One region of the Rhizobium sp. P1_E6 genome, then DNA from elsewhere that is predicted to be linked to it. Evidence: predicted binding sites of a transcription regulator. Region 1 holds the regulator's gene; each other region holds the start of a gene.
What was found. Region 1 encodes LexA, which represses DNA repair genes until DNA is damaged. Its sites were predicted from a motif close to TGTTCNNNNTGTGTTCNG; they were not measured.
Positions count from the first base shown of each region.

Region 2: a site for LexA is predicted at 1,876-1,893, ahead of AC1D35_RS06460 (YifB family Mg chelatase-like AAA ATPase). Genes of this name have one in related genera too.
Region 3: a site for LexA is predicted at 2,447-2,464, ahead of AC1D35_RS00090 (ribonuclease T2 family protein). Genes of this name have one in related genera too.
Region 4: a site for LexA is predicted at 1,743-1,760, ahead of AC1D35_RS23810 (ImuA family protein). Genes of this name have one in related genera too.

Region 1 is NZ_JBFUBG010000028.1:3,100-7,311, forward strand. It holds gene AC1D35_RS15935 (ComEC/Rec2 family competence protein) at 1-1,814, shown strand, start outside; gene lexA (transcriptional repressor LexA) at 1,795-2,520, opposite strand; gene AC1D35_RS15945 (VOC family protein) at 2,718-3,605, shown strand; gene kdsA (3-deoxy-8-phosphooctulonate synthase) at 3,602-4,212, shown strand, end outside.
Region 2 is NZ_JBFUBG010000007.1:72,814-77,025, forward strand. It holds gene AC1D35_RS06450 (cupin domain-containing protein) at 144-647, shown strand; gene gshB (glutathione synthase) at 744-1,691, shown strand; gene AC1D35_RS06460 (YifB family Mg chelatase-like AAA ATPase) at 1,954-3,486, shown strand; gene cysK (cysteine synthase A) at 3,613-4,212, opposite strand, start outside.
Region 3 is NZ_JBFUBG010000001.1:17,822-22,033, reverse strand. It holds gene ettA (energy-dependent translational throttle protein EttA) at 1-1,586, opposite strand, end outside; gene AC1D35_RS00090 (ribonuclease T2 family protein) at 1,695-2,432, opposite strand; gene AC1D35_RS00085 (alpha/beta hydrolase) at 2,591-3,535, shown strand; gene AC1D35_RS00080 (DMT family transporter) at 3,537-4,212, shown strand, end outside.
Region 4 is NZ_JBFUBG010000061.1:2,289-6,500, reverse strand. It holds gene AC1D35_RS23825 (HpcH/HpaI aldolase/citrate lyase family protein) at 69-974, shown strand; gene AC1D35_RS23820 (DUF1737 domain-containing protein) at 974-1,180, shown strand; gene AC1D35_RS23815 (metallopeptidase family protein) at 1,182-1,619, opposite strand; gene AC1D35_RS23810 (ImuA family protein) at 1,781-2,725, shown strand; gene AC1D35_RS23805 (Y-family DNA polymerase) at 2,637-4,184, shown strand; partial or broken gene AC1D35_RS23800 (error-prone DNA polymerase) at 4,181-4,212, shown strand, end outside.

The DNA.
Region 1 (4,212 bases):
GCGACGTCATCGAGGGCAGGGCGCGTCTCACGCCTCCGGCAGGCCCCGCACTTCCCCACCTGAATGATTTTGCTTTCAGTGCCTATTTTGACGGCATCGGCGCCAACGGCTTTTTCTATGGCGCGCCGAAAAAGCTTGCCTTGCAGCCACAGCAAGCGGGCTCGGTCGGTGAGGCGACACTCGAATGGCTCTATCGCCTCAGGAGTGGCATCGGCGATCGCATACGCTCCACCCTGCCGGGCGATACCGGCGCCTTTGCCGCTTCGCTTGTCACCGACGAGAGACGGGCGATCTCGGATGACACGACGGACGCGCTGCGGCAGTCCGGCCTTGCCCATATCGTCGCGATCTCCGGTCTCAATATGGCGCTTTCCGCCGGCATCTTTTTTGTCGGCCTGCGCGTCGTCCTTAGCCTTTTTCCCGGCATTGCCCAGGCGTGGCCGACCAAGAAAATCGCGGCGGCCGGTGCGCTCGCGGCGGTGACGGCCTACTATCTGATCTCCGGCTTTGCCGTCTCCGCCGAACGTGCCTTCATCATGATGGCCATCATGCTGGTTGCCGTCTTCTTTGACCGGCCATCGATCAGCCTCAGAAACGTGGCGCTATCCGCTCTTGTGATCCTTGCGATCTCGCCATCGGAGGTGCTGGGGCCGAGCTTCCAGATGTCCTTTGCCGCAACACTTGCCCTGGTCGCCGGCTACGATCTCTGGAAAGGCCGGCCGATGTGGGAGAATGTCTTTGCCAACCTGCCGGTCATGAAGCCCCTCTTCGTGGTCGGCGGTTTCTTTGGTGGCATTTTCCTGACGTCGCTGATTGGCGGCTTCTCTACCGCGCTGTTTTCGATCGAGCATTTCCACCGGCTGACAGCCTATGGCCTGCCGGCAAATCTCGCGGCCATGCCGGTGATTTCCTTCATCGTCATGCCGGCTGGGATGCTGGCGATGCTGCTGATGCCCTTTGGCCTGGACGGCTGGGCATGGCATGTGGCAGGCTTCGGGCTGGATCTGGTGATTACAATCGCAAAGACGGTATCGAGCTGGGGTGGCAATATCGATGTGGGCCGTTTGCCGGGTTGGTACTTCCCGACGGCTGTTTTCGGTTTTCTGCTGCTGACCCTCCTCAGAACTCGACTGCGGCATATCGGAACGGCAATCGTCGCTCTCTCCACGCTTGCTGTCGCGGCGCTGCCATCAGAGGCAATGCCCGACATCGCCATTGCCGAAGACGGTAGCCTCGTTGCTGTTGTCGATGGAGAGGCGATAGCTTCGAACCGCGAAAAGCCACCCGCCTTCATCTTCGAACAATGGCAGCGGGCGCTTGCCATCGAAGAGCACAGGAAGCCAGTCATGCTGGAAGCTGCCAACAGGCCCACTGCGCCCGAAGGCAAAAGACTGCAGCTCTCGCGGGATCAACAGAATGAAGCCAGAGAATCGATAAGACGTGTCGCGATCGGTTCGCCGTCACGGTTCTCGTGCCTGAAAGGTGCCTGGTGCGCCATCATGCTCGGCAATGGAAAGAAACTGACGGTTATCGACAATGCAGCCTATCTGGGCCCTGCCTGCGATACGGCCGATATCGTCGTCACCCCTGTCCGTCTGCGTCTTGACGGCTGCCGATCCGGAGCTCTGCTCTTTACCGGCGAAACATTGCGCAAGACAGGCTCGATCGAGCTTCGTTTCACAGATGGCGGAGTTGCGGTTGCCGCTACATTCGACGCATTACCACGGCCCTGGATGCGCCACCGTGCCTATGACTGGCGTAGCGACACATTCGCTGATGTTGACCGGTCACCGGTCAGTGATAGCGACGAATGAGGCCGACGAGCTTGCCCTGGACCTTGACGCGATCCGGCGGGAAAATGCGGGTCTCGTAAGCGGGGTTTGCGGCTTCGAGCGCAATCGATGCGCCCTTGCGGCGGAAGCGCTTGAGCGTCGCTTCCTCTTCATCGACGAGTGCGACGACGATGTCACCCGGATTGGCCGTGCTACCGTTGCGGATGATGACGGTATCGCCATCGAAGATGCCGGCTTCGATCATCGAGTCGCCACGAACTTCGAGCGCATAATGTTCGCCGGAGCCAAGCATATCGGCGGGAACGGTGATGTCATGGGTGTTGTTCTGGATTGCCGAAATCGGCACGCCGGCAGCGATGCGCCCCATGACCGGCACGGAAACCGAATTGCCGTTGTCGGCCGCAGGTGCTGACTTTGCCGCGGCGGGAGGCGCAACAGGTTGCGGCTTGCCGAGGCTGCCTTCGATGACGCTTGGTGAAAAGCCGCGCCTTGGCTGTAGGCTCGAGCTGTAGGCTTCCGGCAGCTTGATGACTTCGAGCGCACGCGCCCGGTTCGGAAGCCGGCGAATGAAGCCGCGTTCTTCGAGCGCCGTGATCAGCCGATGAATGCCGGATTTCGAGGCCAGATCCAGGGCGTCCTTCATCTCGTCGAAAGATGGCGGAACGCCGGATTCCTTCATCCTTTCATGAATGAAAAGAAGAAGTTCCTGTTGTTTGCGCGTGAGCATCGGCGTGTGACCCCAGTATTGAAACAAATCCAGAACGGACACTATATGTTCCATATGTGTTCCGCAAGTGGCTAAATTTTCGTAAAATTTCTCCCCATTGTGTTGAGAATTTTATTTTTGTCGGCGCCCGGCCCGTCCGGCCTTGCTTCGTAAGGCTTGTTGAAGCACATCTCCTTGTGATTGCTGGAGAGTAGCTGATGACCCAAGACACGCTTGCGATCGATCATCTCGTTTTGCCGGTTACCGATATCGCCCTTGCACGCGAGAGGTTAGGCAAGCTGGGCTTCACCGTCGCTCCGGACGCGCGCCATCCCTTCGGTACGGAAAATGCCTGCGTTTTCTTCGCCGACAGGAGCTATCTCGAGCCGCTCGGCGTCGCCAGTGTCGAGGAGAGCGACAGGACGGCGCGTGATGGCAATGTCTTCACAGCCCGCGATCAGGCCTTTCGTTTTCGCTGCGGCAGCGAGGGCCTGTCTGCTATCGCCTTCAGTGCCGCGGATGCAAAGCATGAACATGCTCGATTCGTTAAAGGCGGCATTAGCGCTGGTTCTGTGTTGCAGTTCGAACGTCCCGTGAAAATGCCGGATGGCACGGAGAGCATTGCCGGCTTCCGGCTCGCCTTCGCCGGTGACCTCCGGGCACCGGATTTCTTTCTCTTCGCCGTCGAGCGCGTCAATCCGCTCCCTGCTGACCGCAGCGCGCTCGAAGCTCACGTCAACGGCGTAACCGGAATTGCCGAGATAGTTCTAGCCGCGCCCGAGCCTTCGGCCTTCGGCGAATTCGTCCGTGGCGTGGCAAGAGCCGACGCCGCAGATGAGACCGGTTTTGGGGTGAGAGTTGCTCTGGCAAACACAAAAATCAGTCTGATGAACCCGGCGGGTCTGGAGGCCTATTTCGATCTGGCGACGCCGGACACCGATCGCGGCCTGCGTGGGCGGGCGATCCTTTTCCATGCGGGCGATCTTGCCGTGACAGAAGCGCATTTGGCTGCTAACGGGGTGACCTATACACGCAAGGGCAACCGTATTCTGGTGAAGCCCGCGCCCGGCCAGGGCGTGCTCTTCGCCTTCGAGGAAACATCATGAGCTCCAATACCAATTCCCAGGTGACGGTCGGCGAGGGCGCCGGTAAGGTCACCTTCTCCAATACCGGCCGCTTGTCGCTGATCGCCGGCGCCTGCGAAATGGAAAGCCGCGACCATGCGTTCATGGTGGCCGGCACATTGAAGGAACTGTGCGCCAAGCTCGGCATAGGGCTTGTCTACAAGACGTCTTTCGACAAGGCCAATCGCTCTTCGTTGTCGAGCAAACGCGGTGTCGGCCTTGAGAAGGGGCTGGAAGTATTCGCTGATCTCAAGAAGGAACTCGGCATTCCGGTTCTCACCGACATTCACAGCGAAGAACAATGCGCCGAAGTAGCGAAGGTCGTTGATATCCTGCAGATACCGGCCTTCCTGTCTCGCCAGACTGATCTTCTGGTGGCTGCTGCCAAGACGGGCCGCGTCATCAACGTCAAGAAGGGCCAGTTCCTGGCGCCTTGGGACATGAAGAATGTGCTCGGCAAGCTGAATCAGAGTGGCAATCCGAACATTCTGCTGTGCGAGCGCGGCGCTTCCTTCGGCTACAACACGCTGGTCTCCGACATGCGCTCCCTGCCGATCATGGCAGCCACCGGTGCGCCAGTTATCTTCGA
Region 2 (4,212 bases), on a different contig from region 1:
GTTTGTTCTTGTGATGGTGAGTGTCCAAGAAGTCGTCAGCGACGAACAACCTTCCATTAAAATTTTAGCATCTGCTTGAACGGGCTTTTACGACTTTTTTGCTATTCACGGCGCAGCTAGGGGTAGCAAATTGGGGGTAATTCATGGCCTGGAAGATGATGCTTGCAACCGCGGTCGCCATGGCTGCGCGGTCCGTGCCTTATGCCGCGCTGAAGTCGGCCAACAAATCCTTCATCGCACAGGCAAGCGGGGGCATGGTGCTGAAATCGACGCCGATCAATCCGGACTGGATCATCAGCGGCAATCCGCAGGCGCGCACGGCAGAACATTCCCGCGGCCATGACGAGGCGTCGCTGACGGCGATCTGGGATTGCACATCAGGCGAATTCCGCTGGCGTTTCGGTTGGGACGAGACGGTGATGATCCTCGAAGGCGAGGTGCATGTCACCACCGAAGACGGCCTGGAGCGAACGCTGCAGGCAGGTGACGTCGCCTTCTTTGCTGGCGGCACCTGGGCGAACTGGCGGGTCGATAATTACGTCCGCAAGGTTGCCTTCCTGCGCAAGCCTTTCCCGAAGCCACTCGCCATCGCCTACCGCCTGCGCAACCTCTTGCGTAACGGCGGCGGCACCGGCATTGCCGCCTGAAAATTGCGCTCGCGGAAACGTCCGAAGCCATTGATTGCCGTTGCGTTTGATGGCTGACCGACCTACATCTGGGCGGCATCAGCTCAAGGGACGGAAATGGCCAAGATCAAGAACGTAGCGGTCCAGATGGACCATGTCTCCGGCATCAATATCGCGGGCGATTCCACCTTTGCCATGAGCCTCGAGGCTCAGGCGCGCGGCTACAAGCTCTTCCATTACACGCCCGATCGCCTGAGCTTCCGCGACGACAAGCTCTATGCCGCCGTCGAGCCGATGGTGCTGCGCGACGTCAAGGGCGATCATTATGAACTCGGCGCGCCTGAGCGCATCGACCTGTCGACCATGGATGTCGTCCTGCTGCGCCAGGATCCGCCTTTCGACATGTCCTACATCACCTCGACGCATCTTCTGGAACGCATCCATCCGAAGACGCTTGTCGTCAACGATCCGGCCTGGGTGCGCAACTCACCGGAAAAGATCTTCGTCACCGAATTTTCCGACCTGATGCCGAAGACGCTGATCACCAAGGACCCCGGCGAGATCCGCCGCTTCCGCGACGAGATGGGCGACATCATCCTGAAGCCGCTCTACGGCAATGGTGGCGCCGGTGTCTTCCATTCCACCAAGGACGATCGCAATCTGTCCTCGCTGCTGGAAATGTTCGGCCAGCTCTTCCGCGAGCCCTTCATCGCTCAACAGTACCTGCCTGACGTGCGCAAGGGCGACAAGCGCATCATCCTCGTCGACGGTGAGTTTGCCGGCGCGATCAATCGCGTCCCAGCTGAGCATGACAGCCGCTCGAACATGCATGTGGGCGGCCGCGCTGAGCCGACCGAGCTGACGGCCCGCGAGAAGGAAATCTGCGGCCGCATCGGACCCGCCCTGCGCGAACGCGGCTTCCTGCTCGTCGGCATCGATGTGATCGGTGACTACATGACCGAGATCAACGTGACCTCGCCGACCGGCATCCGCGAAGTGAAAAAATTCGGCGGCGTCGACATCGCAAGCCTGTTATGGGAAGCCATCGAACGAAAGCGCGGTTAGAGCAGTCCCGTCAAAAGTGCGCAACGGTTTGCGTCCGGAATTGGGTGAAAACAGAGAGATAGGGCATCCCTCTGATTCGAAGAAAACGGAAACGCTCTCAGCGTTCCGCCTTTGATCGCCTTCGTTCCGGCTTTACAACCCGCTGCAATTTGATTGCAGCGAATAGCTGAATCTGTTCACTTATCGTTCTTGTTTTCTTCTAGGTTCCATGCCAGATTGTGACCGCCTTCATAGGTTGGGTTTAGAGGTTACGGGGCAAGGCATGGTCGCGCGCGTCAGCACGGTTGCGTTTCAGGGCATTGAAGGTGTGCCGGTCGAAGTCCAGGTCATGGTCGCTCCCGGCAAGATGGGAATCCAGATCGTCGGGCTGCCCGACAAGGCGGTTGCGGAAAGCCGCGAGCGAGTGCAGGCGGCCTTACATGCCTCTGGTCTGGCGTTGCCGTCCAAGCGCGTGACGGTCAACCTTGCGCCAGCCGATCTCCCTAAAGAGGGTAGTCATTTCGATTTGCCTATCGCGCTCGGCCTGATGGCAGCGCTCGGCGCCATTCCTGCGGATGCCTTGTCCGATTATGTCGTCGTCGGCGAACTCAACCTCGACGGCACGATTGCCGCCATCGCCGGTGCGCTGCCGGCGGCAATCGGTGCAAATGCGAGTGGGAAGGGGCTGATCTGCCCTTCCGAAAGCGGCCCGGAAGCCGCATGGGCAGGTTCCGGCGTCGACATTCTGGCGCCTCGCAGCCTGATCGCGCTCGCCAATCATTTCCGCGGCACACAGATACTCTCACGACCGGAGCCCTCCATCCGTCCGAACGCTGCCAATCTGCCCGATCTCTCCGAAATCAAGGGACAGGAAAGCGCCAAGCGGGCGCTGGAAGTGGCGGCTGCCGGCGGCCACAATCTCTTGATGGTCGGACCGCCCGGCTCCGGCAAATCGATGCTGGCCTCGAGGCTGCCCTCCATCCTTCCACCACTCTTGGCTGCCGAACTGCTCGAAGTCTCGATGATCCATTCCATCGCCGGACAGCTGTCCGGCGGCAAGCTCTCGGACCGCCGGCCTTTCCGCACGCCACATCATTCTGCGACCATGGCGGCGCTCATTGGCGGCGGCCTGCGCGCCCGGCCGGGCGAGGCCTCGCTTGCTCATCATGGCGTGCTTTTTCTTGATGAATTCCCTGAATTTGCACCGCAGGTGCTCGATGCCCTGCGCCAGCCGCTGGAAAGCGGCGAATGTGTCATCGCACGCGCCAATCATCGCGTCTCTTATCCGGCTCGGATTCAGCTCATTGCGGCCATGAACCCTTGCCGCTGCGGCATGGCGGGAGAGCCAGGCCACACCTGCGCCCGCGGCCCGCGCTGCATGAGCGATTATCAGGCTCGTATTTCAGGCCCGCTGATGGATCGCATCGATATCCGCATCGACGTGCCGGCCGTTTCCGCTGCCGATCTGATCCGGCCGACGGTCGCCGAAGCGAGCGCCGATGTTGCCCGGCGCGTCGCCCGCGCCCGCGACATCCAGCGTGAACGCTATGCCGTTGCCGGCGCTGCTGGTATTTCCACCAATGCCGGATGCTCGACGGCAATGATCGAGAAATTTGCCGAGCCGGATACGGCAGGATTGCAGCTGTTGCGGGATGCCGCCGACAAAATGAAGTTTTCTGCCCGCGGCTACCATCGCGTCCTCAAGGTCGCCCGCACGCTTGCCGATCTCGATGGCAAGGAAACCGTAGGCCGGATCCATCTCGCGGAGGCAATCTCCTACCGTGTTGCCGGCACGCGGCTGACGGCAGCGGCATGAGGTTGGGTGATTAGTGAGCAGTGATTAGTGAGTAGCGGTTCATAATCGGTGATTGGCCAGCCAAAGCGATTGTGGCAGGCACCGAAAGCAACCTCATTCACCACTCACTACTCACGAATTCCTCTCTCAGCTTCCCAGCCCTTCAAACAACGCCGTCGAAAGATAACGTTCGGCAAAGGATGGGATGATGACGACGATATTCTTGCCAGCATTTTCCGGACGGCGGCCGACCTCGATCGCGGCTGCAAGCGCTGCACCCGAGGAGATGCCGACCGGCACCCCTTCGAGCCTGGCGACGAGCCGCGCGTGCTGGAAGGCCTCGTCGTTGCTGACGGTGACGACCTCGTCATAGATGCTGGTATCGAGGATCTTTGGGGCGAAGCCGGCGCCGATGCCCTGGATTTTGTGCGGGCCAGGCGTGCCGCCGGATAGCACCGGAGAATCGGTGGGCTCGACGGCGACCACCCGGATGTCAGGCTTGCGGCTCTTCAACACTTGGCCGACGCCGGTGATCGTGCCGCCGGTGCCGATGCCGGCAACGAAGATATCGACCGTGCCGTCGGTGTCGTTCCAGATTTCTTCGGCCGTTGTCTTGCGGTGGATTTCCGGGTTGGCCGGGTTTTCGAACTGCTGCGGGATGACGGCGTCGGGCAGTGAGGCGGCGAGTTCTTCAGCTTTGCCGATGGCGCCCTTCATGCCCTTCGGCCCTTCGGTCAGAACCAGTTC
Region 3 (4,212 bases), on a different contig from region 1:
ACCTTGTCCTGCTCGTAATCCTCGAAGTTGCCTTCGAACCATTCAACATGGCCGTCACCTTCGAAGGCGAGGATATGCGTCGCCAGACGGTCGAGGAACATGCGATCGTGGCTGATGATGATCGCGCAGCCTGCAAATGCTTCCAGCGCGCTTTCCAGAGCGCCGAGCGTTTCCGTATCGAGGTCGTTGGTCGGTTCGTCGAGCAGCAGAACATTGCCGCCGGCCTTCAGCATCTTGGCAAGGTGAACGCGGTTGCGCTGGCCGCCCGAGAGATTGCCGACCTTCTGTTGCTGGTCGCCGCCCTTGAAGTTGAAGGCGCCGCAATAGGCACGCGAGTTCATGTCGAACTTGCCGAGCTTGATGATTTCGGCGCCGCCCGAGATTTCTTCCCAGACCGTCTTGTTGCCGTCGAGCGCGTCGCGGCTCTGGTCGACATAACCGAGATGCACAGTCTCGCCGACGCGGACCGATCCGGCATCCGGCTTTTCCTGGCCGGTGATCATCTTGAACAGCGTCGTCTTGCCGGCGCCGTTCGGGCCAATAATGCCGACGATGCCGCCCGGCGGCAGCTTGATCGACAGATCGCTGATCAGCGTGCGGCCCTCGAAGCCCTTGGTGATGCCTTCCATCTCTATGACCACCTGGCCGAGACGCTCGCTGACCGGGATGATGATCTGCGCGTCACCGGGACGCTGCTTCTCGGCGGCTTCCACCAGCTGTTCGTAAGACTTGATACGCGCCTTGGACTTCGCCTGACGGGCCTTCGGGCTGGAAGCGATCCATTCCTGTTCGCGGCTGATCGCCTTCTGGCGGCCTGCCTCTTCGCGGTTTTCCTGCAGCATGCGCTTGGCCTTGGCGAGCAGGTAAGCCGAGTAGTTGCCTTCGTAGGGGATGCCACGGCCGCGATCAAGTTCGAGGATCCAGCCGGTGACGTTGTCCAGGAAGTAGCGATCGTGGGTGATCATCATCACGGCGCCCGGATAGTCGCGCAGATGCTTTTCAAGCCAGGCGATCGTCTCGGCGTCCAGGTGGTTGGTCGGTTCGTCGAGCAGCAGCAGATCCGGCTGCGACAGCAGCAGGCGGCAAAGCGCGATACGGCGGCGCTCACCACCCGAAAGGCTGGTGACTTCGGCGTCGCGCGGCGGGCAGCGCAGGGCTTCCATTGCCATCTCGACCTGGCTTTCCAGATCCCAGAGGTTCTGGCTGTCGATGATGTCCTGGAGCTTTGCACCCTCATCCGCCGTCTCGTCGGAATAGTTCATCATCAATTCGTTGTAGCGCTCGAGCACAGCCGTCTTGGAGGCGACGCCTTCCATGACATTCTCAAACACTGTCTTGTTCGGATCGAGTTTCGGTTCCTGTTCCAGGTATCCGACCGTCGCGCCTTCGGCGAGCCAGGCTTCACCGGTATATTCCTTGTCCTGACCGGCGATGATGCGCAGCACGGTGGACTTACCGGCGCCGTTCGGGCCGAGGATACCGATCTTGGCGTCGGGGTAGAAAGAAAGATGGATATTCTCGAGGATCTTCTTGTTGCCATAGGCCTTGTTGAGGCCGGACATGTGATAGATGAACTGGCGTGTCATGCTGGGATGCTCCGGGCGGAAACTTGAAATCGTGGCCGCTATGTAGGCGAAACCACGCCCGCGGGCAACGCCGAAACCCTGTTTCGTCAGGATTTCGGCATGTTTCCATCAGAAGCCTGCAGCATCCACAAGGCCTTCGTCACAGCCGAAGGACGTCTGCCCTGCCCCCTGGATGAGGCCGCCAAGACCCTTCTCCTTTGCCTGAGCAGAAACGGCATCCTGCGAAAGCCCGATCGTCAACTCGCTGATCACGCGTTTGTTGCCGACGCGCCGGCAGCTCATCTTCACCCGGTCGCTGGCGCCTGCGCCGAAGCTCTTGTCGAAGGCCGCCTTGATTGCATCGGCCTTCAGCGTCTTGCCGACATTGGCGGCAAAGAGATCACGCACGGCAGAAGCATTGAGATCGCCCATCAGATGAATGGCGGTGGTGAAATAATCGTCGGCACTCATTTTCGTGCAGGTGCCGTGCTTGATCCATTCATGCCGATCAAGACCCGACTGCGTGCCGGGCATCGCCTTGTCGAGTGCCGCCTTCGTCTCGGCCGAAAGGCTCACGGCCGGCAGGCTCGTCCAATTACTGTCCTTATCTGCAGCCTTCTGATCGGTGGGTACGCCACAATAGTCCTGCCGCATTGGCCACAGACCGTGGAGAGAAAAGTTGGTCGCGTCGTAGCGGTCGCCGCTTTGGTTGGCGCATTCCGCCTTCTTCTGGTTGGTCTGGCAGAAAGCCGGCTGCCAGCTTGCCGCCAGGATGAAGCGCGTGCGCCCGCTTTCCTGCGCGGATGCGGAACCGACTGACGATAACGAAAGAAACAGGATGGAAATTGAAAGGAAAAACTTGCCCATTGATAGCCCCGACAAAGAACAATACAGGAACAAAAAAGCATGAAGACGGAGTTTGCGCAACCCTGAATCGCAACGAAAACCATGCTTTCTCATGTATGAGCCAAACCGCAATATTGCATTTGCCTTGATATCTGGTCTTTTGAGCGCGGGAGGAATGCATGTTTTCCGAGACATTGCGGCTTCAGAATGCCGGGGCTTCGCTTGCCTATCATCATCAGCCAGCGGAGGGACAAGCGCGGGCTATCCTGATGATTTCTCACGGGCTTGCCGAACACTCGCGCCGCTACCGGCGCTTTGCCGAGGCCATGGCCGCAAGAGGCTATCACGTCTACGCGCATGACCATCGCGGCCATGGCGAGACCACCGCACCCGATGGACCGCTCGGCCGTTTCGCAAGACGGGGCGGCATCGAACACGTCGTCGACGACATCGCCGCCATCCACGGCTTTGCCACGAACCGCCATCCCGGCCTGCCGGTCATCCTGTTCGGTCATTCGATGGGTGGCCTGATCGCGCTGAACGCTGCCGCCGCTCTTCCCGGCCGTTTCGCCGCCCTTGCTATCTGGAATTCGAATTTCGCCGTCGGTCTTTCCGGCCGCACCGCGCAAGCGATCCTGCTTGCCGAGCGCGCATTGAAAGGCTCCGACGTGCCGAGCGACATGCTGCCGAGGCTGACATTTGCCGCCTGGGGCAAATCCATTCCCGATCACCGCACGGAATTCGACTGGCTGTCGCGCGATCCTGCCGAGGTCGACGCCTATATTGCCGATCCGCTTTGCGGCTTCGATGCCTCCGTATCGCTTTGGCTGGACGTCTTCGCCCTCACTTTCCGCGGCATAGAAGACCGGCAGCTCGGGAAGCTGCCGAAGGACCTGCCGATCCATCTTGTCGGCGGCGGTAATGACCCGGCGACCAACAATGGAAAAGCCGTACTCTGGTTGTCAAAGCATTTGAAAAGCCAAGGCTTTTCCCGTATCAGCACTGAGATATATCAGGACATGCGGCATGAAACGCTGAACGAGATCGGCGCGGAAACGGCAATTGCGGATTTCGCCGGTTGGTGCGACGAGGCAATCCGCACGGTCCCGAGCGAAAGGACCTGAGATGACGAGCCTGAGTTCCACCCGCCATCCCGCCTCATCCGAGGTGACGCTCGGTTTGCTTTTCATGCTGCTCTCGGTGCTGATCTCGCCGCTGATCGATATCTTCTCGAAGCTGGCGACGACAACGATCTCCTCGACGGAGGTTGCCGCCTTCCGTTTCGTCATCCAGTCGCTCACCATGCTGCCTTTCATATTTCTGCGCGGTGCCAAGATCCAGGTCTCGCTGAAGCAGAGCTGGTATCATGCGATCCGCGGCGCGATGGTCACCATCTCGATGATCAGCTTCGTCACAACGCTGAAGGTCATGGCGGTTGCCGATGCGATCGCCATCTTCTTCGTCGAGCCGATCATCCTGACGATCCTCAGCAGCATCTTTCTGAAAGAGACCATCGGCTGGCGGCGCTACAGCGCCTGCGCCGTGGGCTTCCTCGGCGCCATGCTGATCATCCAGCCAAGCTTCGAGCAGGTCGGCTACATCGCCCTGCTGCCCGTCGTCAGTGCCTTCTGCATCGCCGTCTTCGCACTGATGACACGCGTGCTGTCGCATCGGGAAGATCCCTGGGCCATGCAGTTCCAGACCGGCCTCTGGGGCATTTTCTTCTGCGCCGTCATCCTGTTCTTCGGTTATGGCAGCGGCTCCGACATCATCGACACGACCATGCCCGATCTTCCCGCCT
Region 4 (4,212 bases), on a different contig from region 1:
CTCTCTGCAAGTCAAGCATGGCTTTTTGTTGTCTTGCCGGGCTTTGTGAAGCTTGGCACTAATGGCCCATGAGCCGAACACCACCTCTCCGTTCCCTGCGTCTGCGCCGCTCTGTGCTGAGCGTACCCGCCATCAATGTGCGGGCGCTTAGAAAGACCCATTCCCTTGATTGCGATGCGGTAATTTTCGATCTTGAGGATTCCGTCGCGCCTGAAAAAAAGGCGGAAGCACGCGACAATCTGAAGACGTTTTTTGCGGGACCGCCACTCGAGGGCAAGGAAAGGATCATCCGTATCAACTCTTTGTCATCCGGCTTCGGGCTGGCGGATCTGGAACTGGTCAAGGCGCTGTTGCCAGATGCCGTTCTGCTGCCGAAGGTGGACGAGCCGCAGGATGTCACTGATATCAGCGATCCTCTTGCCGATGCGGATGTGCCGGAGGAGCTGCGCATCTGGGCGATGATCGAAACGCCGCGCGGCGTGCTGAATGTCGCAGCCATCACCGAATCCGGCCGCACGCCGGGATCGCGGCTCGATTGCCTCGTCGTCGGCCTCAACGACCTGCGCAAGGAAACGGGTGTTTTGCCGCTGCCGGGGCGGACCTATCTTGTACCCTGGCTGATGCAGGTCATTCTGGCGGTCAAGGCCTACGGGCTCGATGCGCTGGACAGCGTGTTCAACGATTTCCGGGATGGCGAAGGTTTCGATGCCGAGTGCGGGCAGGGCCGCGCCATGGGCTTTGCGGGCAAGATGCTGATCCATCCGGCGCAGATTACAGCCGCCAACCGGCATTTCGGGCCGAGCGCGGAAGAAATCGCGGAGGCTGAGGCTATCATCGCCGCCTTCGCCGATCCGGCTGCCGAGGGGCTGAACGTCATCAATGCGGACGGGCGGATGATCGAGCGGCTGCATCTTGTCCAGGCCGAGGCTCTGGTTCATAAAGCGCACCTGATTTCTGCAAGAAAGCCCGCCTGATGAAACTCTACCGCTTCCTGACCGGTCCCGACGACGCTTCCTTCTGCCACAAGGTGACGGCGGCGCTGAACAAGGGCTGGTTAATGTCCGGCTCGCCCACCTATGCCTTCAACGCTGCGACCGGCCAGATGCAGTGCGGCCAGGCTGTCGTCAAGGAGGTCGAGGGCAAGGACTATGACCCGGACATGAAGCTGTCCGAGCAATAGGTCAGCGTTCAGCAGCCTCTTCGGCGCTTGCCTCGATGCGTTCCATGTCATCGTCGCTGAGGCCGAAGTGGTGGCCGATCTCATGGATCAGCACATGGGTGATGATGTCACCCAGCGTCTCGTCGTTTTCTGCCCAGTAGTCGAGGATCGGACGGCGATAGAGACGAATGCGGTTCGGCATCTCGCCGGTTTCCAGGGTGAAACGCTCCGAAATGCCGCGGCCCTCGAAAAGACCGAGCAGGTCGAAAGGTGTTTCCAGCGCCATATCCTCGAAGACTTCGTCATCGGGAAAGTCTTCGATTTCGATGGTCAGATTGGTCGTCAGCTTGCGAAATTCGTCCGGCAGATGGCTGTAGGCCTCCATTGCCAGCGACTCGAAGGTGCTGATCGTCGGCGCATGGCGGTCCCCCCAATCATCGCTCTGGTCTATGCGGGCCATTAATATTCCTTCCTTTGCGGCCCATATAGAACCTTTATCGCCGATTTTCGAGTGCGGAATCAAAGGCAGGAATAAATTCTTATAAAATGGCCGTTGACTCTTCATTAGAGCTCTGGAATCTATAAGAACATAACAGGAACAATACGGATGGAGAGAACGCCATGGCGCAGACCRCCCTGGCGCGCGAGCGGCTTTTTGCGCTCCGCGAAACCATTGCCCGACTGGAGGGAAAACCCGCACCGGCGCTTGCCGCGGCGGAACGGGAAGCCTTTGCAGAAGGGCGTGAGAGGCGGCAGGAGCGCATTCTGCCACGCTTGCCTTTCGGTGTGGGATTACTCGATGACGCCTTGGAAGGCGGCCTGCAGCTCGATGGGATTACCGAGTTCCGCGCGGCAGGCTCCCGCGGTGCGGGAGCGGCAAGCGGCTTGGCGATGGCCGTTGCAGCACGGCTGCAGAGGCAGGAGGAGGATGCCGGCAGGCTGCTGCCGCTGCTCTGGATCGGTGATGCCGTTGGCACACTGGAGGCGGGTCGCCCCTATGCTCCGGGGCTGAAGGATTTCGGGCTGAAGCCGGAAAGGTTTTTCCATGCCGCGCCGCGCAAGCTGGAGGATGCGCTCTGGCTGGCGGAAGCGGCCATCGAAAGTGCTGCCTTCTCGGCTGTCGTCTTCGAAATGCGCGGCAATCCCTTGCATTTCGGCCTGACCGAAAGCCGGAGGCTCAGTCTCAGGGMGCGCGCCGTCCGGCGTCCGCTCTTTCTCGTCCGCCAGGCCGGGGAGGAGGAGGCGAGCAGCGCTGCCTTCCGTCTGCATGTCGAGCCGGCGCCGTCTGACCTGCGATCGTTGCCGGATGGATCAAAATTTTCCGGCAGCATCGGCAATCCGATTTTCCGTCTTACGCTGGAGAAGAGCCGCAATCCGGCCCCGCTCTCCTGTCTTCTGGAGTGGAACCCCCATGAACGCGAATTTCTCCCCGTCGACGAACCAAGCTTCGCTCGCCCTCCAGGCGAACAGTCAGCGCATTCTGGCGCTCAGCTTTCCACATCTGGCGACGGACCGCATCGCACGCAGGCGATGGGGTCTCTCCTGGCGTTCGAAAGGGCGTCCTGAAGCGTCACCGATCGTCTGTTCGGGCAAGCTCAACAATGCCATGCGGCTGACGGCGCTGGACGAGTTTGCCGAGAGGCTGGGGCTGAGGAAGGAACAGGGCGTTGCCGAAGCGCGCGCCATGTATCCAGCGCTCGATGTCGTGGAAGAGGATCTGGCGGCCGACCGCCGGCTGCTGGAAGCGATCGCCGACTGGTGCGACCGATATACACCGATGGTGGCGCTCGATGGCAAGGACGGGCTATTTCTCGACATTACCGGCTGTGCCCATCTCTTCGGCGGCGAAAAGGCGCTTCTGAGGGATATCCTGTCGCGGCTCTTCCATATGGGGCTCGATGCGCGTGGCGCGATCGCCTCATCACCGGGCCTTTCCTGGGCTGTCTCCCGCTTCGGACAGGGCGGCGTGGTGGAGGATGAGGAGACGGAGCGCATGCTGATGCCGCTGCCTGTCGCAGCCCTTCGACTGGAAGGTCAGACCGTCGATGCCCTGAAGAAGCTCGGCCTCAAATATATCGGCGATATCGTTCATGCGCCGCGGGCGCCGCTGACCCGCCGCTTCGGATCGACACTGCTTCTGCGCCTCGATCAAGCACTGGGGCGCGAGGAGGAGCCGATCTCCCCCCGGCTTCCCATCGCCAGCCTGTCGTCCGAACGCCGCCTGGTCGAACCGATCGGAACGGAAGAACAGATCCTTGCTGTCACCGGCCAGATCGCCGTGTCGCTGAAACCGTCGCTGGAGGCGCGTGGAGCCGGCGGGCGAGTGTTCGAGCTGGTGCTGTTTCGCGTCGACGGCAGGGTTTTCCGCATCTCCGTCGGCGCCTCGCAGCCGCTTCGCGAGCCCAAACTCGTTGCCGGCCTGTTTTCCGAGCGGCTGCAAGTGATCCATGACGATCTCGATGCCGGCTATGGCTTCGAGATCCTGCGCCTGAATGTGCTGCGGCATGATCCGTTCAACGAGACGCAGGGTGATTTCGAGGGCGACCGGGAGGGGGAGATCTCGCTTTCGAGCTTTGTCGACCGTGTTGCGGCCCGGCTCGGTGCGGACTGCCTGCAAAGCTTCCAGCTTCGCGAGAGCCATGTGCCGGAGCGCGCCGTGATCACGGTGCCGGCAATGGAGAGCCTTCCTGCACGGCGCAAGGCAGAGCAGGAAAGCGCGCTTCCTTTCCGTCAGGAGCGCCCCTTGCGGCTCTTTGCAACACCGGAACCTGTCGAGGTCGTGTTTGCCGAAGTGCCTGACGGTCCGCCGCAGATTTTCCGCTGGCGACGTCTGCAGCATCAGGTGGCAAGAAGTGAAGGACCGGAACGGATCGCCATGGAATGGTGGATCGACGGAGATGGTGCCGAGGCGCGCGACTATTTCCGGATCGAGGATGAGACCGGGCACCGCTTCTGGATCTATCGCCGAGGCTTCTATGGTCAGGAACTCGATCCCCGCTGGTTCATGCATGGGGTCTTTGCATGAGGCCCGAATCCGCATTCTTTGAGATCGG